One region of the Lysinibacillus sp. LK3 genome, then DNA from elsewhere that is predicted to be linked to it. Evidence: riboswitches for the same ligand, from Rfam matches in the RefSeq annotation. Region 1 holds a riboswitch; each other region holds the start of a gene.
The links. Region 1 has a riboswitch for S-adenosylmethionine ahead of VK91_RS13180 (MetQ/NlpA family ABC transporter substrate-binding protein). Riboswitches for the same ligand answer to the same signal wherever they lie in the genome.

Region 1 (6,221 bases):
CTCTATTCCTCCTCTAGACAATTAACAGAAAAAGTAATACTATTTGCTTCATATTCTTCAATAATAATTATTATATTCTGAAAAAGGTGATCATGCATGGAATTCTCTAAAAAACTACAGCAACTACCCACTCAATTTTTTGCAGCACTCGTTCAAAAAGTAAACTTGGCTCTAGAAGAAGGGCGTGATGTCATTAACCTTGGGCAAGGAAATCCCGATCAGCCAACGCCTATTCACATCATTCAAGCATTACAGGAAGCAGCTGAAAATCCTCAAAACCACAAATATTCACCATTTAGAGGTCTCGCTGAATTACGCCAAGCTGCTGCGGACTTTTATCAACGTGAATATCAGGTAGAACTAAATCCAGATACAGAGGTAGCGATTCTTGGTGGAACAAAAATTGGTCTAGTTGAGCTACCTTTAGCTGTGTTAAACCCTGGTGACACGATGCTCTTACCAGATCCTGGCTATCCAGATTACCTATCAGGTGTTGTACTAGGAGACGTCAATTTTGAAGTAATGCCCCTTTTTGCTGAAAATGATTTCTTACCTGATTATCATGCATTACCTGATGAAGTGAAAGAAAAAGCAAAGCTTCTTTACTTAAATTACCCGAACAACCCTACAGGTGGTACAGCATCACTTGCGTTTTTTGAAGAGACCGTTCGCTTTGCGAAGGAGCACAATATTATCGTATCACATGATTTTGCTTATGGGGCAATAGGATTTGACGGTAATAAACCAGTTAGCTTCCTTCAAGCAAAGGGTGCAAAAGAAGTAGGAGTTGAAATGTATACATTATCGAAAACCTATAATATGGCTGGCTGGCGTATAGGCTTCGCTGTAGGGAATGCCGAGATTATTGCTGCTATTAATCTAATTCAGGATCATCTGTTTTGTAGTCAATTCCCTGCCATTCAACAAGCCGCAGCAGTAGCACTGACGGCTTCCCAGCAATGTGCGGATGAACTACGAGCTACTTATGAGCGTCGCCGCAATGTACTCATTGAAGAAGCTCGAAGAATTGGCTGGCATGTTACGGCTCCAAGTGGCTCCTTCTTCGCATGGCTCCCTGTACCACTAGGCTATACAAGTGAACAGTTTGCTGATCTTTTGCTCGAAAAAGCTGATATCGCTGTAGCAGCAGGTAATGGCTTCGGTCAATATGGTGAAGGCTATGTTCGCGTAGGATTGCTGGTTAGTGAGGAGCGCTTACGTGAAGCAATCCATAGAATCGAGCAATTACAATTGTTTATAAGATAATGACGCCATATCCTGTAGCTATCCCTAGCTACAGGATTATTACTATTTTTCAATTTTCCTTGGTTGCCCTAAACCATTTTCTAATGGATAAAATTGAACATGACCTGTTTCATCATCCCATTTTCGAATATGTTGAATCCCTTGTACCTCTGCCAACACGATGTCAGCAGTAATAACAGGGTTGCCCCCTTTTATTAAATGCCCACCTGATACAACACCCCATTGATCGCTCATAGAACCATGGAAATGTGTCTCATATCCACCATCTCGCTTACACACCACACCTGAACCTTGAATAAATTCTAATGGTCCCTCTTTTTCAATCACATCACTAAAACGAACTTGAATTTGAACTGTTGCATCTGGCACTAAATAAACAAAGCTACTTTTTTGAAAGCTGCCAATACAGCTTACAATTGTTGCTGACTCTATACTATTCTCTTCGCAAAGCGCTTCAATTCCTTCAATGATATCTGTTCCCGTTAGAAAACGAGCACTAATAACCTTACCAAATGAACCTATACCATAATTAACTCTTACAGACATTGTTATCCCTCTTTTGCGTCGAAATATTATAATTATATAAAAAATTTAAAAATTATTTATTGACTTACTATACCCTATAAATTATATTAGTTCTATCGGAATTACAAAAAAATATTATAAATCTCTTATCAAGAGTAGCTGAGGGACTGGCCCTATGAAGCTCGGCAACCTCCTTTTATAGGAAGGTGCTAAATCCTGCAAACGATCTTCGTTTGATAGATAAGAGAGGACATCTTTTCATGAGCCTCTCTTAATTTGTAAGAGAGTTTTTTTATTTTCAAAAAACCGATAAAAACAATCTTGGAGGTATTTTCATGAAAAAGAAAAATAAATTTTTAGTAGGTTTAGCAAGTTTAACATTAGTAGCAGCTTTAGCAGGCTGTGGCTCTAAAGAAGATAGTAAAAGCCAAGCTGAAGGAATTGATGAAAAGAAAATCGTTGTAGGCGTCACTTCTGGTCCACACGAACAAATTGCAGAAGTAGCCGCTAAAGTAGCAAAAGAGAACGGGCTAGAAGTAGAACTAAAATCATTTTCTGACTATGTTTTACCTAATACATCCTTAGCTGAAGGTGATCTTGATGCGAACAGCTATCAACACGAGCCTTTCCTAGATACATTTAATAAAGACCATGATACAGATTTAGTACCAGTGGGCAAGACGATTTTAAATCCAATGGGTATCTACTCAGAAAAATATAAATCCTTTGATGACATTCCTGACGGTGCAACGTTTGGCCTACCAAATGACCCAACGAATGGAGCACGTGCCCTCTTTGTTTTACAGGAAGCTGGCTATATTAAGTTAAAAGAGGGTGCAGACTTAACAGCCTCGATCCGTGATGTAGAAGAAAACAAAAAGAATTTAAAATTCATTGAATTAGAGGCAGCTCAAATTCCTAAACAACTTAGTGAAGTAGATGTAGCAGCTATTAATACAAACTTTGCACTAGAGGCTGGCATTAACCCTAAAGATGACTCTATTTTATTGGAATCTACTGATTCTCCATACGTGAACTATATTGTTGTACGTGCTGAAAATGAAAATGATCCAACAATTAAAAAGTTCGTTGAGGCTTACCAATCTGACGAAGTGCGTCAATTCATCGAAGAGGAATTCAAAGGTTCTGTAATCCCTAGCTGGTAATATGTTCAGAAAGCTTCTATAAAGCCGAAGAATCTGCTGAAATTCCCCAATGGGAAGACGAGCAGATTCTTGCTTTTTAGAAGGTTGAGAAAGGAGCAAACAATCGCATGATTCAATTACAAAATATCTCAAAAGAATTTAAATCGAAAAAAGGCATCATAAAAGCTGTGGATGGCATCAACCTTCACGTAAAAAAGGGACAAATTCATGGTGTAATCGGCTATAGTGGTGCTGGTAAAAGTACACTCATTCGTTGCGTTAATCTACTAGAACGTCCTACAGCAGGAAAAGTAGTGATAGACAATGTAGACATTACGACCCTTTCTCTTCACGAATTACGTCAAACACGCCAAAAAATCGGGATGATCTTCCAGCACTTTAATCTCTTAAAAACAGCAACAGTTTACAATAATATTGCAGTTCCCTTAAAGCTACTAGGCTATAAAGAGGCGGAAGTAAAAAACCGAGTAGCTAAGTATGCTGAAATTGTCGGTTTAACAGATAAACTAGATAGTTACCCAAATCAACTTTCAGGTGGTCAAAAACAGCGTGTGGCTATTGCACGTGCCTTAGCACAGGAACCAGAGATTTTACTTAGTGACGAAGCAACAAGTGCACTTGATCCTGAGACAACGGAAGCCATTCTTGAATTGTTGTTAAAAATTAATCGTGAATTAGGCATTACGATTCTGCTCATCACACATGAAATGAATGTAATTCAAAAAATTTGCGATGAGGTTTCTGTTCTAGAATCAGGGAAAGTTGTGGAATTTGGCACAGCGATTGAACTTTTTGCGAAACCGAAGCACCCTACAACGCGAAAGTTTTTGAATACAATTTCACAACGTAATTTATCCCCTTCTCTTATTGAGCAATTAAATGTTTCAGGAAGTGTAATCCGTTTAACATTCCTTGGTGAAAGTACTGGTAAGCCATTATTAGCAGAAGTCACTAAGGTATATGATGTGCAACCAAATATTTTAACAGCTAATATTATTGAATTAAAAAACGGTATTGTCGGCAATATTGTGGTGCATTTACATGGCGAAACGCAGATTGTCCAAAAGGCGTTAACGTATTTTTCAGAAAATGGCGTGGCAGTGGAAGAATTAGGAGGTGTGTTCAATGAGTAGTATCCAAAGCTTCTTTACAGATTGGTCAGATGTTATTGGCAAAGCAATTATCGAAACATTTCAAATGGTCGGAATTTCATTATTTTTCTCCATTCTGATTGGCATTCCATTAGGGCTATTAATCGTTTTAACACGACCAGGACAATCCTTTGAAAATAAATTTTTCTATCAGTTTTTTAATCTATTTATCAATATTGTTCGCTCTGTTCCATTTATCATTTTATTATTCTTCATCTTACCTTTTACCAAGTTAATTGTAGGTACAACAATTGGTGTTAAAGGTGTAATCGTTCCACTAGTTGTTTACACAGCTCCTTATATTGCACGGCTGATGGAATCTGCGCTTTTAGAAGTGGATTCCGGAGTAGTAGAAGCCTACACAGCCATGGGTATTAAACGTCGCCATATCATTTGGCATGTCCTATTACGTGAAGCGCGACCATCTATTATTTTAGGCTTAACAATTGCCACAATAGGATTAATTGGTGCAACAGCAATGGCAGGAATGGTTGGTGCTGGCGGTTTAGGTGACCTTGCCTACCGTTATGGTCATTTGCGCTATGAGGTTGATGTGATGTATGCAACTGTCTTTATCTTAATCATCCTTGTGCAGAGCATTCAATCCATTGGTAACCGCTTCGCCGCGAAGTTGAAAAAAGATTAAGAGGAGAATGAAGATGACAAACGAAATTTATGTAGAGAAAAATGGCTATATTGCAACGTTAGTATTAAACCGCCCGGATAAACGGAATTCTTTATCAAGGGCAATGTTTCAAGCCATAGTAGACCAACTAGAGCTGCTCCGGATAGATTCTTCCATCAAACTTTTAATTGTTCGCGGTGTCAATGAAGTAGCCTTTTCTTCCGGTGCAGATATTAGCGAGTTTTTAGATGTTCGTTATGCTACAGACAATGCTAAAGCCTATAATGAATTGGCTCTAAAGGCGATCGATGCTCTCTATAAATTTCCACACCCGACAATTGCTATGATTCAGGGCTTAGCAATTGGTGGTGGCTTAGAGTTAGCAAATGCTTGTGATTTTAGAATAGCAACGCCTAAGAGTAAGCTAGGCATTACCGCTGCAAACATAGGTATTGTCTATAATTTAGAAAGCACGAAACGTCTCATCAATATTGTTGGTGTCGCTAAGGCAAAGGAAATTTTGTACACAGCTACTATTTTTACAGCTGAAGAAGGAAAAAATATTGGTTTAATCACGGCCCTACACGAACCAGAGGAAATTGATGAGGCGACATTGCAATTCGCTGAACATTTATTAAGTAAATCATCCATTGCAAACGCAGGCATCAAAAAAATTATCCAAGCAATTGTTGATGGTGAAATTGAAGAAAACGATGAGCTGGCACAGTTAGTTTTGGATTCATTTAGTTCAGACGATTATAACGAAGGTATTCAAGCCTTTTTAAATAAAAGAAAGCCTATTTTCAATAAATAAGTGAGGTAGTAACGATGACAAACATAACTGATGGCGATCTACTCTTAAAAAATATAACTGCACAAGCCCCCTTCCCCATTTGCTTTGCAGATTTAGAAAAGGCCGTAGCGGAAAAAATCGAAGCTGGCCCTTTTGGCTACATCCGTTCAGGTGCTGGCGGTGAACAAACACTGCGCAATAATCGTGCAGCTTTTGAGAAGTATTCCATTGTTCCCCGATTTTTAAATGATGTGTCAAACGTTGATACATCGGTTCATTTGTTTGGTAAAACATATCCAACTCCTTTGCTTTTTGCTCCTGTGGGCATGAACGGAATGGTTCACGATGAAGGTGAGCTTGCCGTTGCACGTGCCGCCCAGTTTTTAAATATCCCTTATATACAAAGCACTGTGTCCACTTTTGCTCTTGAAGAAGTTGCTCAAGCTGCGCCTTCTGCAACAAAATGGTTTCAATTATATTGGTCTACTAATGAAGAAATTGCTTTTAGCATGGCTGCACGTGCGGAGGAAGCTGGATTTGAAGCGATCGTTTTAACTGTCGACACCGTAATGCTAGGCTGGCGTGAAGAAGATGTACGCAATCAATTTTCACCATTGAAGCTAGGCTATGCAAGAGGAAATTATATGAATGATCCCGTTTTTACAGCCACTTTACCTGATGATTCATTCGAGTCC
Region 2 (6,221 bases), on a different contig from region 1:
CCTTTTATAAAATTTTTAATTCTTATTTTACCGGTACTACTGCACCTTTCCACTCTTCTAAAATGAAGTCTTGGATTTCTTTAGATGTTAATACTTCTAATAATTTTTTAATTTCAGGTTTTGATTCATCACCTGCACGTACAGCGATGATGTTAACATATGGAGATTCTTTATCTTCAAGAGAAATAGCATCTTCAATTGGGTTTAAACCGTTATCGATGGCAAAGTTAGAATTGATAAGTACTGCATCGCCTTCATCGTTTTCGTACATTTGTACAAGCATTTCTGGGGCAGTATTTGCATCGAATTTAAAGTTTTTAGGATTTTCTTCAATATCCTTTAATTCTGCTGCTGTTTTATCAATGCCTTCTTTTAATTTGATTAAGCCTTTAGCCTCTAACAATGACAGCATACGACCATGGTCAGATACTGAATTAGAAAGTAAAATTGTTGCGCCTTCAGGCAGGTCTTCTAACGTTTTATATTTTTTAGAGTAAATACCGATTGGTTCAATATGAACGCCACCTGCATTAACGAAATCATAGCCATTGTCTTTAATTTGTAGCTCTAAGTAAGGAATGTGCTGGAAATAGTTTGCATCAAGTGTTTTTGAGTCTAAATCTTGGTTTGGTAGAACATAATCTGTATACGTTTCAATTTTAAGGTCTATGCCTTCTTTAGCTAAGATCGGTTTTGCTTTTTCTAAAATAACTGCGTGTGGTGTATTAGAAGCACCTACTTTTAATGTTACGTTTTCTTTGCTATCTGTTTGATCGCCAGATGCTGATTTTTCATCTTCTTTTTTATCTGTACCGCAAGCTGCTAATGCTAGTACAAGTATTGATAAAAATAATCCTGCTAATAACTTTTTCATTTATGACACTCCCTTGTATTTGTTTTAAATATGTTAGCGGTAAAAACCGGAATAACCTCATTTTCGTGCTAGCGTTTATCAATTTTTTCAGTAATTAAATCACCAATCCATTGAATAATAAATACGACTACTAAGATCAAAATAGTTGCCATTAATGTCACATCTTGGCGATTTCGCTGGAAGCCGTCTAAGAAAGCTAAGTTACCAAGACCACCTGCACCAATAATTCCTGCCATCGCTGTATAACCTACAAGAGCAACAGCCGTTACAGTGATACCAGAAATCAAAGCTGGTAATGATTCCGGAACCAATACTTTCCAAATAATTGTAGAAGTTTTTGCTCCCATTGAACGGGCTGCTTCAATCACACCTTTATCAATTTCACGTAACGCAATTAATACCATACGAGCATAAAACGGTGCTGCACCGATAATTAAAGCAGGTAATGCCGCATTGGCACCGCGAATTGTACCTAGTAAAAACTTCGTAAATGGAATTAATAAAATAATTAATACGATAAATGGAATGGAACGGAAAATATTAACGAGTGATCCTGTTAAAAAGTTAACGATTTTATTTGCCCATAACTGATTGGGGCTAGTTAAAAATAGAACAATACCAATGACTAACCCAAGAATAAATGTCACAACCGTTGATATAGCTGTCATGTATAAAGTTTCATACGTAGCTTGCCACATATTTTCCCAGTCTACATTCGGAAAGAGATTAGTTAGCATTTTCAATCACCTCCGTCTGTACTTCCACTGTATTTAAATAACGAAGGGCTTCAGTGACGTTTGTCTGAGAGCCATCAATTTGCACAATCAATGTACCATATGCACCATTTTTTGTTTGTGAAATATTTCCGTGAACAATACTTACTTCTACATCAAATTGTTTCACAAGATGTGAGATGACAGGCTGTTCTGTTTTTTCACCAACAAAAATCAATTTGACAAGTTGTCCAGTTGGATAGTTTGTTTTAATTTGTGCTACCGTATCTTGTGTTTCCTTAGTGTCGGTAATTTGAGATACAAACTTCTTAGTAATAGCCGCCTGTGGGGCTTGGAAGACTTGTAATACCTCACCACGTTCCACAATTTCGCCTGCCTCCATCACCGCTACACGATGACAAATTTTGCGGATGACATGCATTTCGTGGGTAATCAGGACGATTGTTAAGCCTAAGCGTTCATTTATATCTACGAGTAAATCAAGAATGGCATCCGTTGTTTCAGGGTCAAGTGCGGATGTCGCCTCATCACATAGTAAAACCTCTGGATTATTCGCTAATGCACGTGCAATTCCTACACGCTGCTTTTGTCCCCCGGAAAGCTGGGATGGATATGCCTTATCGCGCCCTTCTAAGCCTACAAGGGCAATTAATTCCTTCACACGCGCTTCACGTTGAGCCTTTGGGAAGCCTGCGATTTCTAAAGGGAATGCAATATTTTCGGCAACTGTTCTTGACCAAAGTAAATTAAAATGCTGGAAAATCATACTTACCTTTTGTCTAGCTGCTCTAAGCTTTTGCCCTTTTATCGATGAAAATTCTTGATTGTTCACCGTTACTGTTCCTGCTGTCGGTTTCTCTAAACCGTTTAATAAACGAATCATGGTACTTTTACCAGCACCACTATAGCCGATAATGCCAAAAATTTCACCTTTATTAATAGTAAGGTTGACGTCTTTGACTGCCGTTAATTCGCCATTTGCTGTTTTGTATTTCTTTGTAATATTTTGAAGCTGGATCATAGCGAATACTCCTTTTCTCATATAGAAAACCCCTTCACTCACAGACAAGTAGAAGGGGTCACGTATGATACGTTAAACCGTTCTCTCATCTTTCAAAGAAAAATCTTTGGGTGATTTGGCACCTTTTCACATTGTGATGGTTGCCGGGCTTCATAGGGCACTTCCCTCCGCCACTCTTCATAAGAGTTCGATATATTTAATGTTTTAATAATATATTTGATACTTTACCACGCTAGTAAAGTTCAGTCAATTGATTTTTTTAACAATTCATATAAAAATGGTACGGATTGAAAAGCATAAATCTTTTCTGTCACTTTTCCGCCATCACTGATGAGTAGACAGGGAACACTTTCAATTTGATGCTCATAAGCTATGTGTTCCAAAAAGTTGATATTTGCTTTACCCATTTGTAGCTGTGGCAGTAATTGCTCAATAATGGACATCATTTTAGATGCCACTGCACACGTTCCACACATCGGTGTATATAAATAAAATGCAGTTTTCTCTCCCGACTGTTTAGCCGCTTCCCACTGCTCTATTGACCATTCTTCCATTTACTCACGCAACCTTACAAAATATATTCATTATGGATTGAAAAATGTGCACGCAGTAAAATCATTGCTAGCACTTTTCTTGGTGTCGTTTCTACTTCCTTGTATGTTGGCATTGTGCGCAGATGCTCAGCCTCTGGATAATGTCTGTCCATTAATGCACGTAGCTTATCACCAGAAGTATCTGCATCAAAAAAAGTAAATAGCTCACAGCCCTCATAGGGATCCAGTAGTTCTTCTAATTGATGCACACCAATTGTACCATTCGTACATAGTATTGTAACATTCTCATTCAAAATAGGCTCAATTTGTAGCTTATCTGAGCGCCCTTCTACTATCAAGCATTTTCCCTCGAACATTACGCCACCTCCATTTAGAGATCCCCACTTATAAGTCATTATATAACAAAAAACGCCGGTAGTTTCCGACGTTTTTCGATTATGGCTTGTCTTATTCAGCGATCATTTCTTCGTATTGCTCTGCTGTCATTAGTTTCTCAACTTCTGATGCGTCAGCAGGCTCAACAACGATCATCCATGCTTTTTCATATGGTGATTCATTAACGAATTCTGGGCTATCTTCTAAATCTGCATTTACTTCAACTACAGTACCTGAGATTGGTGCATATAATTCAGAAACAGTTTTTACTGATTCTACGCTACCGAATGGATCATCTGTTTTGATTTCGTCGCCAACTTGTGGAAGCTCAACGAATACGATATCTCCTAATTCAGATTGTGCGAAGTGAGTAATACCAATACGTACTTTTCCATCTTCTACTTTTACCCATTCATGTTCTTCAGAGTATCGTAAGTCTTTAGGTGTGCTCATGCAAAAAACCCCTCCATAAATATGTAATATATTCACTTTCAGTGTGCCATACTTCTCCTATAAATACAAGGTTTAATACGGTTATTTCCAAGCTTGCTCAAAATCTACTTCTTTAAAACCTAAAGTAACTTTTTTTCCATCTGTCACGATGGGACGTTTAATTAACATGCCATCTGAAGCAAGTAGCTCAAGCTGCTCATCCTCCGTCATTTCCGCTAACTTGTCCTTTAAGCCAAGCTCACGATATTTCATGCCTGAGGTATTAAAAAATTTCTTCAAAGGCTGTCCACTAGCTTGCCAAATAGCTGTTAATTCTTCTTTAGTGGGAGGTTGCTCTGCGATATGTACCTCTTCATAGGAAACCTCATGCTCATTTAACCACTTCTGTGCCTTTTTACATGTTGTACATTTCGGATAATGGAAAAATTGAATCGTCATTACAATGCTCCTCTTCTGTCTTTTTCTGTAGTATACCATCATAGTTGTTTTCAATGGTGAACTTCACTCTTTTTTGTAAGTTTATCCACCAGTTGTGCAAATTTATCCGCTCCTTTTACGATTATCCATCTCATAAAAAAAACCTAGCTATCTTTTGCAGATAGCTAGGTTAAATTTGCACTATTAAACAATATATTTTTCAGCATCAATTAATTTAACGGAAGCCTCACGCTTCTTCGCAATTAAATTATATGGATTATTACGCGTTAGCTTACGCAGTGCAGATAATGTCATACGGGCTGCATCGCCATCCGCTGAAGCAAGAATTGTGTCTTTTGCTTCTTTTTCGATTTCTGCGAATGCTTCTTGGCAGAAAATTTGTGTGTATAGCAATTTTTGATGTGCTTTTTCAGCACCGTCACGAGCAATTGCTTTTTCTGTACGTAAGACAGCTGATTCCATTGCAAATAATTGGTTAGCTATATTCGCAATGTTTACCAATACTTCTTGCTCTTGATCAAGTTTTGCACCAAAGCGTTGTGCTGCTAATCCTGCAGCTAAAACAGCAATCTTCTTGGCATTTTTCACTAAATATTTTTCTTGTGCTAACGGCTCTGTACCGATTTCCTCTGGCATTAGCATAAGCAGCTCTTGCTGTAAATTTTGAGCAACTTGTAATAATGGCAGCTCACCTTTTAGCGCCTTTTTCATAAATGTACCAGGTACAATCATGCGGTTAATTTCGTTTGTACCTTCAAAAATTCGATTAATACGAGAATCACGGTAAATACGCTCTACCTCATACTCAGCCATAAAGCCATAACCGCCATGAAGTTGTACTGCTTCATCTGCAATATAGTCTAATGTTTCTGAACCGAATACTTTGGCAATAGAGCATTCAATAGCATATTCAGCAATCGCACCTGCAATCACTTTTCCTTGCTTTTGCTCTTCTAGGCTTAATTGGCTTAAGCGATCCTCAAATAGACCCACAGTACGATAGTTTAATGATTCTGAAGCATACAATTGCGAAGCCATCGTTGATAATTTCTCTTTTGTCAGATTGAAATCAGAAAGCTTTGTCTTAAACTGCTGACGTTGGTTTGTATACTGAATAGCTAACTCCAATGCACGTTTCGATCCGCCAATTGTGCCCACGCCTAGTTTATAACGACCAATGTTTAAAATATTGAACGCAATGATATGCCCACGACCAATTTCGCCTAATAGATTTTCTACAGGTACTTCCGCATCTTCCAATACTAATGTACGAGTTGATGATGATTTAATCCCCATTTTCTTTTCTTCAGGACCAACTGAAACACCATTGTAGGCACGTTCTACGATAAAGGCGGAGAATTTATCGCCATCAATTTTTGCGTAGACCACAAATACATCAGCAAAGCCTGCATTCGTAATCCACTGTTTTTCACCATTTAAAATATAATGTGTGCCAGCTTCATTTAATTTTGCAGTCGTTTTTGCACCTAGAGCATCTGAACCTGAACCTGGCTCTGTTAATGCATAGGCAGCGATTAATTCACCTGAAGCAAGCTTAGGTAAATATTTTCTCTTTTGATCTTCATTACCGAATAGAACAATTGGTAATGACCCAATACCAACGTGAGCACCATGTGTGATAGAGAAACCACCTGCAACAGACATTTTTTCAGCGATTAAAGCTGAAGAAACTTTGTCTAATCCTAGCCCTTCGTATTCTTCAGGCACATCTGCTCCAAGTAAGCCTAATTCGCCTGCACTTTTTAGGAGAC
Region 3 (6,221 bases), on a different contig from region 1:
ATAAAATCAGGTTTTTCCTTACGAATCGCTTCAATCAATTGGGCAGGAGTTACTTTAATGCCCAAATCGACTACCTTATAGCCATTATTACTTAATATAATATCAACAAGGTTTTTCCCAATATCGTGAACATCACCTTTTACTGTAGCAAGTACCATTTTCCCTTTTCCAGCACTCTCTTCATCCTTCTCCATGAATTGCTCTAAATGAGCAACTGCGGCCTTCATCACACCTGCTGATTGTAAAACCTCTGCTACAATGAGTTGATTATCATTAAATAATCGACCTACCTCAGCCATGCCCTCCATTAAAGGACCATTAATTATATCAAGTGGCGCCTCGAAGATTTCTCGTGCAGCGTCTAAATCCTCAATTAGCCCTTCTTTTGTACCTTCTAATATATAGTAAGCTAAACGACCTTCAACCGTTTTTGGAATATCAGCTTCCGTTTTTTCCTTCTTTTTATCTCGATAAAAATCTGTAAACACTGCTAATGTTTCATCATTTGTATTAAAGAGCAGGTCATTTGCGAGTTTGATTTCCTCTTCAGGGATGGATGCATAACGCTCCAATTTCTCTGTATTAACAATGGCATAATCTAAGCCCGCCTGTGTACAATGATAGAGATAAACAGCATTCAGTACTTCACGACCAACAGGTGGTAAGCCAAATGAGATATTACTTACGCCAAGTACAGTCAATGTCTGCGGCAATTTTTCTTTGATGAGACGAATGCCTTCAATCGTTTCTAGCGCTGAACCAATATACTGCTCATCCCCAGTTCCTACAGGGAACATTAATGGGTCGAAAATGATATCCTCTGGTGCAATCCCCCATTTTTCCGTTAAAAGTTGATAGGAGCGCTCGGCAATTTCGAGCTTTCGATGACGGTCAACCGCCATCCCCTTTTCATCTATCGTTCCAACAACTAATGATGCACCATATTTTTTCACGAGTGGTAATACTGCATCAAATCGTTCTTCACCATCCTCTAAATTAATAGAGTTAATGATGGCTTTCCCTTGTGAAAACTTTAATGCTTCCTCAATTACTTTTTCATCAGTTGAGTCAATCACAAGAGGCACCTTAACCTTTTTTACAACCTCCTGCATAAATCCACGCATATCGGCTAATTCATCGCGATCAGGGTTGGCTAAACAAATATCAATAACATGTGCACCATTTTTGACTTGAGCACGTGCAATCTCTGCGGCCTCCTCAAATTTCCCGTCAATGATTAAATTCTTAAATTTACGAGAGCCGATTACATTTGTTCTCTCCCCAATAAATAACGGACGCATAGAATCGTCATACAATAACGGTTCAATTCCTGATACCGCATGACCATGTGTTTTTTCTGGTAATTGACGAGGTTTTTCATCTTTTAAGATCTCACGAATGGCTGCAATATGAGCGGGTGTCGTCCCACAACATCCACCTACAATATTAAGCCAACCCTTTTCTGCAAAGCCTTTTAATTTTTGTGATAGCGATTCTGGTGATTCGTGATAACACCCTTCTTCATCTGGTAAGCCAGCATTTGGGTAACAGCTAATATAGCCTGTTGAAAGCTCTGCTAATGAACGAATGTGATCCGTCATAAACTCAGGTCCCGTCGCACAGTTTAGGCCAACTGATAATGGTTTAATATGCTCGATCGAAATATAAAAGGCATCAATTGTTTGCCCTGCAAGCGTTGTACCCATCGGTTCTATTGTTCCTGAAATCATGACAGGTAGCTCTTTTCCCGTTGATGCAAAAGCGCGCTTTACGCCAAGTGTGCCTGCTTTGACATTGAGCATATCCTGACTTGTTTCTAATAACAAAACGTCGGCTCCTGCCTCAATTAATGCTTTTGCCTGTACATAAAAATTTTCCTCTAGCTCTTCAAATGTAATACCACCTGTTACTGATAACGTTTTTGTTGTTGGCCCCATAGCCCCTGCAACAAAACGTGGCCAATCTGATGTGGAATAACGATCCACTGCTTGGCGAGCAATTTCCACTGCACGCTTATTAATTACTTCTGCTTTTGTGCCAAGATCATATTCATTTAACACAAGAGGCGTCCCACCAAATGTATTTGTACAAATAATATCTGCGCCTGCCTCTAAGTATTTATGGTGAATTTTTTCAATAACATCTGGTCTAGTAAGCACAAGATTTTCATTACAGCCATCAAGTTCCTCGCCACCAAAATCCTCTGCTGATAAATTTTCATTTTGTAGCATTGTTCCCATTGCGCCATCAAGAATTAAAATACGTTTCTCTAGTTGCTCTTCAATCGAGTGCTTAGCCATGTATACTTACTCCTTTTTTCTGTTCATCCAATTGCTCTATATATTTCATCAACTCTAGTGTCACGTCGTAACGTAAAAATGGTGTAATAAGGTAAATCCCATTGAAATATTGCGTAGCCACTTCTACTAATTCTTTGGCAATAGCAATCCCTTCCAAGGTTGCCTTTTCTTTATCTTCTCCACATGCTTTCATTCTTGTTAAGGCATCTTCAGATAATTTGATACCTGGCACTTCATGATGTAAAAATTCAGCACTTTTATAACTCGTAACAGGCATAATACCGATGTAAATTGGAGCTTGTAAATGCTTTGTTGCCTCATAAATCTCTACAATTTTCTCTTTCGTATATACTGGTTGAGAAATGAAGTAGTCTGCCCCATGCTCAATTTTCTTCTCCAAGCGTGTCACAGCACGATCTAACACACGGACGTTTGGATTAAATGCAGCAGCAACTGAAAAATTTGCTTTTTTACGAAGTGGCTTACCTGAGAAAGAGACCCCTTCATTTAATTGCTTAATTAATTGGATTAGCTCCATGGAAGATACATCATAAACACTTGTCGCACCTGGGAAATCTCCTACTTTTGTTGGATCACCCGTAACGGCCAACACATCATGAATACCTAAAGCATTTAACCCCATTAAATGAGATTGTAGACCAATTAAATTACGGTCTCGACATGTAATATGAGTTAGTGGGCGTACACCATGTGAGCTCTTCAACAATGCGCCCATTGCAATATTGCTAATACGTGGAGAGGCCAATGAATTGTCTGCCATCATAACTACATCTGCACCTGCATCATATAATTGCTTTGCTCCTTCAAGGAACCCATCAATCTCTAAATGTCTAGGCGTATCCAACTCTACTATGACAGAGCGTTCACGTTTAACCTTTTCATGAAGAGGCTCATACTTTGTTGGCTCCGCTTCCCGAACAATCTCAATCTTTTTAGGCTTCGCATGCTTCTCCTGAACCGGTGATAACTCTTCTAAATACTTCTTTGCTGCTGCAATATGTTTGGGTGTTGTACCACAGCAGCCCCCTATTAAACGTACACCTTGATCACGCAATTCAACAGCCGCTCGACCAAAATAATCAGCTTCTGATTCATAAACGACACGCCCATCCTCTAAGTCCAGAAGTGATGCATTTGGATAGGCCGACATAAATGCCTTATTAGGAAGTTCTACACCTTCAAATGCCTGAATTGTATGGTGTGGACCTAGTCGACAATTGACACCAACAATATCAGCACCTAGGGCTTCAAGCTCATGGAGAGCATTATTTAAAGACATCCCATTTTGTAGAACACCGGGCTCATGCATAGAAACTTGTGCAATAATCGGCAATTTTGTTTTTTCTCGTAGCATCTTTAAGGTTGCTGTTAATTCTTCAAAATCATAATAAGTTTCAAGTAAAAGGCCATCTGGATTCCCTGCAAGTAAGACGCTTGCTTGTTCTTCAATAGTTGCTAATATTTCATCCAAGGTTGCATCACTTTTACGAATTCCCCGAATACCACCAATTGTTCCTAAAACAAATTGACCGCCATCAGCCGCTGCTCGTTTTGCGATGGTGATAGCAGCTTCATTAAATTGTTGGACACGTGATTCTAATCCATAGCGAGCTAATTTAATGGCATTTGCACCGTACGTATTCGTTTGAATGATGTCAGCACCAGCTGCAATATATTCTCTATGAATCTTTTCAATTAACTCGGGTCTCTGAACATTCATTTCCTCATGGCAATACTCCAATCCATAGCCATATAGCACTGTGCCTATTGCACCGTCTGCCGTCAATACATGCGTTTTTAACCTTTCAAGCAATCCCATAAAATTAGCCTCTCTTCCTATGTCTCTATATAATAAAAAGCCTTCTTTCATAAAAAAAGAAGGCTTTAACGATTCATCATTGTTGTTCCTTCTCATCTTCGACTCAACGGTCTTCTGGATTTAGCACCTGACAATAAAGTTGGTTGCTGAAGCTTCAATGGGCCAGTCCCTCTGCTTCTCTTGATAAGAATTAAGTATGAATTTTTTAAATAATTAAAAGAATCATATCGTTTACTGACGAATGAGTCAAGACTATTTCACATAACAAAGTTTTTTTCCACTTAAAACCTTAGAAATTGGCAAGTTCCTTTGCAAGCTCTTCACCAATTTTTTTCCCGTTTTGAATGCAAGCACCAATACCTACGCCAAAATACGAGCACCCTGCAATCGATAAATTAGGATATTTCTCATGTAATTCTTGTAGTAATCCTTGTAATGCTTCACGATGCGCTAGATCATATTTAGGCATTTGATCAATCCATTTTGTTACATTCACAACGGTTGGCTGCTCCTCTATTCCTAGGCTCTTTCTCACATCTTCTAAAGCAACTGCTGCTAATTCTTCATCCGTCATGGCGCGTAGTTGCTCATAGGCTGGATTGATGCTCTTATAAAAGAGTCGCACAAGTAATTTATTTTCTTTCGATGTATGCTTCCATTTACGACTAGTCCAAGTTGCTGCATTACAAGTTACGTCTGAATTATGGGAAACAATATAGCCCGTTCCATCTGCTGGCAATTTAGCGTCTGGCACATCAAAACCCAAATAGATAGTAATCGCTGACGCTGTCGTAAATTGGTCAAAATAGCGGTTTAAAGATTCATCCTGTAGCAGATTTTGTACAGTATCGTTCGGTAATGCTAAAACGACATAATCTGACTCAATAATTTCACCATTAGCTAAGGAAATTGTGTAGTTCTTATCTTGTTTTTGAACATTTAGTGTAGTAACACCCTTGATAATTTCTACATCGGATAAGGTTTGTTCAAGTCGATCAATTAAAGAAGATAAACCATTTTTAAAGGATATAAATTTTTTGTTCGCTGCTTTAACAAATTGCTCACGATTCGCATCAAAGCCTTTAATAATACTTCCAAAATCATTCTTATAATCAATTAAATACGGTAAAGTAGAGCCAATAGAAAGCTGATGTAAATCTCCAGAATAAACACCTGCAAGCACTGGTGCAATTTGGTTTTTCACCAGTTCCTCTCCTAAATAGTAAGTTAAAAATTCACCGATAGAACTTTCCTTTGTGAAGCCATTGTTTGGCAATGTTAAATCCTTCAACGCTTCTTTTTTTCCCTGCTCGGAAATAAGTGTACTTTCCTCTAAGGATGCTACACTCATCGGTATTCCGAAAGTTGAATCTGCCGGAATAGCATGTAACTCATTATTCGTATAAATATAAGAAATACCTGTTTCGTTGTAAACTAATTCCGCCTCAAAATCAAGCTCCTGCACGAGTTCCATAACGCCTTGATGACGGGCTACAATAGAATCAGCACCCGTTTCCATGATGAAACCTTGTTCATGTGCTGAATATAATTTGCCTCCTAAATATGTATTTTTTTCTATAAGCACTAGACGAACATCTAAATTATGTTCCTTCACTTGACGTTGCAAATAATGCATTGTACATAGTCCTGTAATACCGCCGCCTAAAACAACAACTGTTTTCATCATAACCGCCCCTATTATTCATTCTTTCTACAGTATAATCCTTTTTCATTGAAAATTACGTTAAACCCTTTACAAATTTAGCAAAAATAGAGCTATTTCATCAGTGAAATAGCTCTTACTTTCTGAATCTCTATAAAATTGATCCTCTATAGCGATAACTTCACAACAAACATTTAAATAGGTACTATAGTGTTTATTACGTCTAAAAATATGAAAAATAGAATGTAAATGTTAGTAGTCTATCCTTTTAAATTTTGCGCAAAGCTCGCTAATTTTTCAGCTGAATTTGTTACCTCAGTAAATGAAGTGCCTAATTCACTTAATATGCCTACAATTGCTTGTATTTTTGTTGCCATACACTCATTTTGATCTTTTGCTTCTGTCATGGCTCCCAATA
Region 4 (6,221 bases), on a different contig from region 1:
TTTACACCAAAGCCCAAAATATCCGCTCATTATTGAAGATGAGGTAACAGTTGGACACCAAGTCACTTTACATAGTTGTACAATTCGCAAAAATGCCTTAATCGGTATGGGATCCATTATTTTAGACGGAGCTGAGATTGGAGAAGGTGCATTTATTGGAGCTGGAAGCCTAGTACCTCCTGGTAAAGTCATTCCTCCAAATAGTTTAGCATTAGGTCGTCCAGCAAAAGTTGTCCGAGAATTAAATGCTGAAGATAAAGAGGATATGGAACGCATCGTACGAGAATACGCAGAAAAAGGTCAATATTATAAATCACTTCAGAAATAAATAACCTACACAAAAAATCAATACTAACGAAAAAATCCCTCGCGTTTTCGTGTACCGAATATGTTCACGAATCCTAGCGAGGTATTTTTGTAAAAAAAACAAAAGGAGCAATGTTGCCCCTTTGCTTATTAATACATCAGAATAATTTTCTAATGACTTCATTACTTTAGTTCAATAGTTTATAAACGTGCTTTTTCTCGTAGCGCGTCTGCTTTATCAATTTGCTCCCATGGTACATTTAAATCTGTACGACCAAAATGTCCATACGCAGCAGTTTGTTTATAAATTGGACGACGAAGATCAAGCATTTTAATGATACCTGCTGGGCGTAAATCGAATAGCTCGCGTACCCATTCAACGATCTCGCTTTCTTTCACTCTACCTGTGCCAAATGTATCGACAGCAATGGAAACAGGCTGAGCAACGCCAATCGCATAGGCAAGTTGCACTTCAGCACGCTCTGCTAAGCCAGCTGCTACGATGTTTTTCGCTACATAACGTGCTGCATATGCCGCCGAACGGTCTACCTTGGTTGCATCCTTACCTGAGAAGGCACCACCACCGTGACGTGCATAACCACCGTATGTATCAACAATGATTTTACGTCCTGTTAATCCAGCATCACCTTTTGGCCCACCAATTACAAAACGGCCAGTTGGATTGATGAAGTATTTCGTATTAGCATCTAATAATTCACTCGGTACAACTGGTGCAATAACAAATTCTTTTAAATCTGCTTGAATTTGTTCAAGTGTTGCTTCTTCATCATGCTGTGTTGAAATAACAATTGTATCCACGCGAACCGGTACATTATTGTCATCATATTCAATCGTTACTTGCGTTTTACCATCAGGACGTAAATAGGCAAGTTCACTTGATTTACGTACTTCTGTTAAACGGCGTGCTAATTTGTGTGCCAAGCTAATTGGTAATGGCATTAGCTCTGGTGTTTCATTACATGCATAGCCAAACATTAAGCCTTGGTCACCAGCACCAATTGCTTCTATATCAGCATCTGTCATAGAGCCTTCACGTGCCTCTAATGCCTGATCAACACCTTGAGCAATATCAGGTGATTGTTCGCCAATTGCCACAAGCACCGCTAAGTTCTCAGCATCAAAGCCATATTTACCTCGTGTATAGCCAATTTCAGCTACAGTGTCACGAACAATACCTTTAATATCCACATAAGTAGAAGTAGTAATTTCTCCTGCTACTAATACTAATCCTGTTGTTACAGTTGTTTCACACGCTACACGTGCATTTGGATCTTCTGCTAAAATAGCATCTAAAATGGCATCCGAGATTTGGTCACAAATCTTATCTGGATGTCCTTCTGTTACACTCTCTGATGTAAACAGTCGACGGTTTGTCATTTGGTTTTCCTCCTAAATACTCTTACAATAAGTAGTTGTGTATGAATACGGTACTCATTACCCATGTCAAGTCCGCTCCTAAGGATTGAACTCTCAAGCCGTTACTGCTGCTTTTAACACGAGGATTTCGAAAGATCCGTCATTATAATAAGGAAAGAACTACATATACTTACCTTTACATTGATTTTTAACAATAAAAAAATCCTTTTCTCACGTTACTTTACATGAGGAAAGGAATAATGACTGCGTAACCTTTCACTCTTATCGTTCAAGGGATGTTCCCTTGCATCAGGTTGGCACCAACGCATGTCGTGAAATAGTTCATGCAGGTTGCCGGGTTTCACAGGGCCTGACCCTCCACCAGCTCGGGATAAGAGTATCCGTTCAATCTCATGTTACTGAAAAGGTCGAACGTTGTCAAATATTTTCTTATGTATTACTGTATAGAAAGGAAAGAACTTATTACACAAAAACTTTTCATACTTGGATGATGATGTAAATAGAAGCAAATTAATCCCTACAACATACCTAGCTACTTGTGGTAACATATGTGTGGCTCAATTTTCGTGCCTAATTACAGTAGGATTGATGGTATTCTACTCGAAAAACATTATTTTTTGTCAGTTTATTGAAAAGTGGTAAAAACTCTAAAATAATTTCTTAATTAGTATAGATTATTTAAGCAATTGTGTTATACTATTTTTGAAATTAAGAAAAAATCCCTCTAAATCAAGGGAATACTATAAAAAAGGATGGTATTTAATCGATGAATTCAGTAGAAATTGCAAACGAACTGAAGGAATTATTAAACGGCGGTAACATTAATGTTCAACTTTCAGTACCACAATTAGCAGAAAAAGCTACATCTCGTGGTGAAGCAATGTTAACAGTAGATGGCGCAGTTCGTGCAGAAACTGGCAAATACACTGGTCGTTCACCTAAAGATAAATATACGGTAGAAGAAGAAAGCACAAAAGATCAAATTGACTGGGGTAAAGTCAACCAACCGATTTCTTCTGAAGTGTTCGATAACCTATATGTAAAAGTAATAAAATATTTAAAAGAACGTGACGAGTTATTCGTATTCAAAGGCTTTGCAGGTGCTGACAAAGACTCACAATTAAGCATTCAAGTTATCAATGAATACGCATGGCACAATCTTTTTGCTCATCAATTATTTATCCGTCCAACAGCAGATGAATTAGCTTCTCATGTTGCCGACTTCACTGTCATCTCAGCTCCTAACTTTAAAGCAGATCCTGCGGTTGATGGTACTGCTTCTGAAACATTCATCATCGTATCACTTGAAAAGAAAATTATTTTAATTGGTGGTACAGAATATGCTGGTGAAATGAAAAAATCTATCTTTGGTATCATGAACTACTTATTACCACAACAAGGTATTCTTTCAATGCACTGCTCAGCAAACGTTGGTGAAGCTGGCGATGTAGCGTTATTCTTCGGTCTATCTGGTACTGGTAAAACGACGTTATCAGCTGATCCTGATCGTAAGCTAATCGGTGACGATGAACACGGTTGGTCTGATAATGGTGTATTCAACATTGAGGGTGGCTGCTATGCAAAAACAATCAACCTTTCTGCTGAAAAAGAACCAGAAATCTACAATGCAATCCGCTTCGGCTCTGTATTAGAAAACGTAGCTGTTGATCCAGAAACTCGTATTTGTGACTATGATGATGGTTCACTAACAGAAAATACACGTGTAGCTTATCCAATCCAATACATCGAAAATATCGTTGATCCTTCTGTTGCAGGTCATCCAAAAACAATCATCTTCCTAACAGCTGATGCATTTGGCGTATTACCTCCAATCAGTAAATTAACAAAAGAACAAGCGATGTATCACTTCCTAAGCGGGTTCACTTCTAAACTTGCTGGAACTGAACGTGGTGTGACTGAGCCAGAACCAGTATTCTCTACTTGCTTCGGGTCTCCATTCCTTCCACTTCCTGCAACAGTATACGCAGAAATGTTAGGACAAAAAATTGACGAGCACGGTGCACAGGTATACTTAGTAAACACTGGTTGGACTGGTGGCGAATATGGCACAGGTAGCCGTATGAAACTATCTTACACACGTACAATGGTCCGTGCAGCAATCGATGGTAAATTAGCAGATGTTGAAACAACACAAGATGCTGTGTTTGGTTTACACATTCCAAAAGCAGTTGAAGGCGTACCTTCAGAAGTGTTAAATCCTCGTGAAGCTTGGGCAGATAAAGCTGCATACGATGCAAAAGCTGCTGAGCTTGCAGGCTTATTCAACGAAAACTTCAAGAAATTCTCAAACGTTTCTGAAGCCATCACTACACTTGGTGGTCCATTAAAATAACGTCTATATAAAAGACAAAGGGAACAATTTATTCGTTCCCTTTGTCTTTTTGTTTTCTCTATGCTTTATTGTTGTTTCATCCACTTGCAAAGAGCACGGACAGTTTCACGATTTTTTGCTGGTGGATATTGATGTGCATAGTTAAGATCATACCAAGTTTCGAATGATTTATTTGCTTCCTCTAAAAAAAATGCCAATTGTCTGGCATGTTCAATATCCACATTTTCATCACGATAGCCATGAATGATAAGAACGGGAGCTGTTATACGCTCTATCTCAAAAAGTGGTGTTCTTGCATCATACGCTTCTGGTACACGATTAGGTGTTCCTCCAATAACACGCTTCATCATTCTGCGCATATCTGTACGTTCCCAATAAGTGGCCGTTGCATCAGAAACACCTGCCCATGTTACAACAGAAGTAATATCCCTTCTTAAAATAGCTGTCCACAGAGCCATAATACCACCTCGTGAAAAACCAAAAACATGGATATTGTCATTGCAGAATTGTTTGAGTACATCTACGGCATAGACCGCATCGTAACGGTCTGCCCCTGCAAACTCGTCACGCCCCTCTCCCCCACGATTCCCACGATAATATGGGGCAAATACGATAAAGCCCTGCGCCGCAAATTGTGCAATACGAGAGGGTCTTACCATCCCAATGCTTTGCATGCCGCCTCTTAAATATAAAAAGCCATCATATGTACCTTCAGTCTTTGGCTCTGCTAATAATCCTTTTATACGTAAGCCCTGTGAAAGATAGGTTATTTCCGTTAAACGGATAGCTGGATTTGGTGAAGGATAGGGGCGTTTTTCGATAATATCACCATTGTGTGTCACGATGTTTCAGCTCCTCCAGCATTTTCTTCATCCCCTCATCCTTCATGTGAAAACTCAAGTTAGGATGCTGAGCAAATTCTTCATCAGTTAACCAAAGCATGCCTGACGTTTCTAAATCAAATTCTATATCCTCTTGCGCCAAAAATTGTGCAGTGAAAACGGATTTACAAAAAACGTTTTCATCATACACTGCATACTCTGCAAACCATTGAAGATTTTTCACATGAACACCCGTCTCTTCAAAAACTTCTCGAATCGCCGCCTCCTCTAAGGTTTCCCCTTCTTCTAATTTCCCTCCTGGCACTTCTACACCACGTCGTTTATGGACAGTACATAACCATTTATTTTCATGCTTTAAAAGGACAAGGACGTGTTTAGGTTCTACTTTAAATTCGCCTCTTGTAAAACTCAAATCTACTTGTAGGCCATGTAAATCTGTAAATGTTAACATCTCTTCAACCTCACGTTCTTTCTTGTTGCAAAACAAAAGTTACTTTCTTTATCATTACTTCTATTTTATGGACGGAATTTAATCATCATTCCTATTCCTATCTATATTAACTATATTGTAAACCTACAATGACAAGCAACCCTAAGCTACAGTCTTGTAAAGCATGAAAAAAAGCGTGCTTCATAGGAAGACACGCTTTTCTTTAGATTACTTGCTGACCGTCAAAATAGACGATAGGACTTTTCACAACACAATCAATATGAACATCTGACGCATTGGCTCCACCAAATGGCGCATTACTGCCAAAAGCGATATGGATGGTCCCATACACCTTCTCATCCTCTAATACATTGCCACATAGGATAGCACTTTTATTGGCTCCGATGCCAAACTCTGCAATGACTCTACCATTGCCTTCACCAAGTAATGCCAGTAGTCGTGGACCATCAGGACCGATTGCTTCTTCTAAGCGACCATTCTTTATTTTTAATAATAATGGCTCCTTTAAAACACCAATATTAGCAATAGAGCCATCTACTAAAATCTCTCCATTCGCAGATGTTTCTATTGGTGCAATATACGATTCTCCTGAAGGAATATTCCCGTACTCACCAGGTTGACGAATAACCCCTGTAGAACGAATTCCGAAACGGCCGTCTACACTAAACGTCAGCTCATGACCATCCTTGACAATACGAATATCTTTTGTCGTATTAAGTAAAAGGACATATTTTTCTACCGTAGCTTCGATCTCCTGTGCATCTGCATGAAGGGCACCTTGCTCCAGCATCTCCAATGTTACCCCTGGCATTGTTGCTACACGTCCACCCTTTTCACAGGCATGTTTACGAGCCAGTGTATGTGTTAGTGA

Region 2: another riboswitch for S-adenosylmethionine. It lies ahead of VK91_RS16605 (methionine ABC transporter ATP-binding protein); the one in region 1 lies ahead of VK91_RS13180 (MetQ/NlpA family ABC transporter substrate-binding protein).
Region 3: another riboswitch for S-adenosylmethionine. It lies ahead of VK91_RS18750 (bifunctional homocysteine S-methyltransferase/methylenetetrahydrofolate reductase); the one in region 1 lies ahead of VK91_RS13180 (MetQ/NlpA family ABC transporter substrate-binding protein).
Region 4: another riboswitch for S-adenosylmethionine. It lies ahead of metK (methionine adenosyltransferase); the one in region 1 lies ahead of VK91_RS13180 (MetQ/NlpA family ABC transporter substrate-binding protein).

Annotation. Positions count from the first base shown of each region.
Region 1 is NZ_LDUJ01000017.1:144,210-150,430, reverse strand. Features, by position in the region: gene VK91_RS13190 (pyridoxal phosphate-dependent aminotransferase) at 97-1,266, shown strand; gene VK91_RS13185 (PPC domain-containing DNA-binding protein) at 1,309-1,812, opposite strand; SAM riboswitch class I at 1,935-2,038, shown strand; gene VK91_RS13180 (MetQ/NlpA family ABC transporter substrate-binding protein) at 2,127-2,957, shown strand; gene VK91_RS13175 (methionine ABC transporter ATP-binding protein) at 3,065-4,090, shown strand; gene VK91_RS13170 (methionine ABC transporter permease) at 4,083-4,754, shown strand; gene VK91_RS13165 (enoyl-CoA hydratase/isomerase family protein) at 4,768-5,547, shown strand; gene VK91_RS13160 (alpha-hydroxy acid oxidase) at 5,562-6,221, shown strand, end outside.
Region 2 is NZ_LDUJ01000022.1:42,997-49,217, reverse strand. Features, by position in the region: gene VK91_RS16615 (MetQ/NlpA family ABC transporter substrate-binding protein) at 23-874, opposite strand; gene VK91_RS16610 (methionine ABC transporter permease) at 943-1,611, opposite strand; gene VK91_RS16605 (methionine ABC transporter ATP-binding protein) at 1,601-2,629, opposite strand; SAM riboswitch class I at 2,712-2,815, opposite strand; gene VK91_RS16600 (thioredoxin family protein) at 2,872-3,183, opposite strand; gene VK91_RS16595 (hypothetical protein) at 3,198-3,539, opposite strand; gene gcvH (glycine cleavage system protein GcvH) at 3,631-4,011, opposite strand; gene VK91_RS16585 (arsenate reductase family protein) at 4,093-4,449, opposite strand; gene VK91_RS16580 (acyl-CoA dehydrogenase family protein) at 4,633-6,221, opposite strand, start outside.
Region 3 is NZ_LDUJ01000026.1:57,734-63,954, reverse strand. Features, by position in the region: gene metH (methionine synthase) at 1-2,300, opposite strand, end outside; gene VK91_RS18750 (bifunctional homocysteine S-methyltransferase/methylenetetrahydrofolate reductase) at 2,293-4,140, opposite strand; SAM riboswitch class I at 4,230-4,330, opposite strand; gene VK91_RS18745 (protoporphyrinogen oxidase) at 4,430-5,824, opposite strand; gene VK91_RS18740 (globin-coupled sensor protein) at 6,064-6,221, opposite strand, start outside.
Region 4 is NZ_LDUJ01000006.1:31,119-37,339, reverse strand. Features, by position in the region: gene VK91_RS04230 (gamma carbonic anhydrase family protein) at 1-328, shown strand, start outside; gene metK (methionine adenosyltransferase) at 508-1,704, opposite strand; SAM riboswitch class I at 1,963-2,081, opposite strand; gene pckA (phosphoenolpyruvate carboxykinase (ATP)) at 2,471-4,057, shown strand; gene VK91_RS04215 (S9 family peptidase) at 4,123-4,899, opposite strand; gene VK91_RS04210 (NUDIX domain-containing protein) at 4,883-5,350, opposite strand; gene VK91_RS04205 (aminopeptidase) at 5,553-6,221, opposite strand, start outside.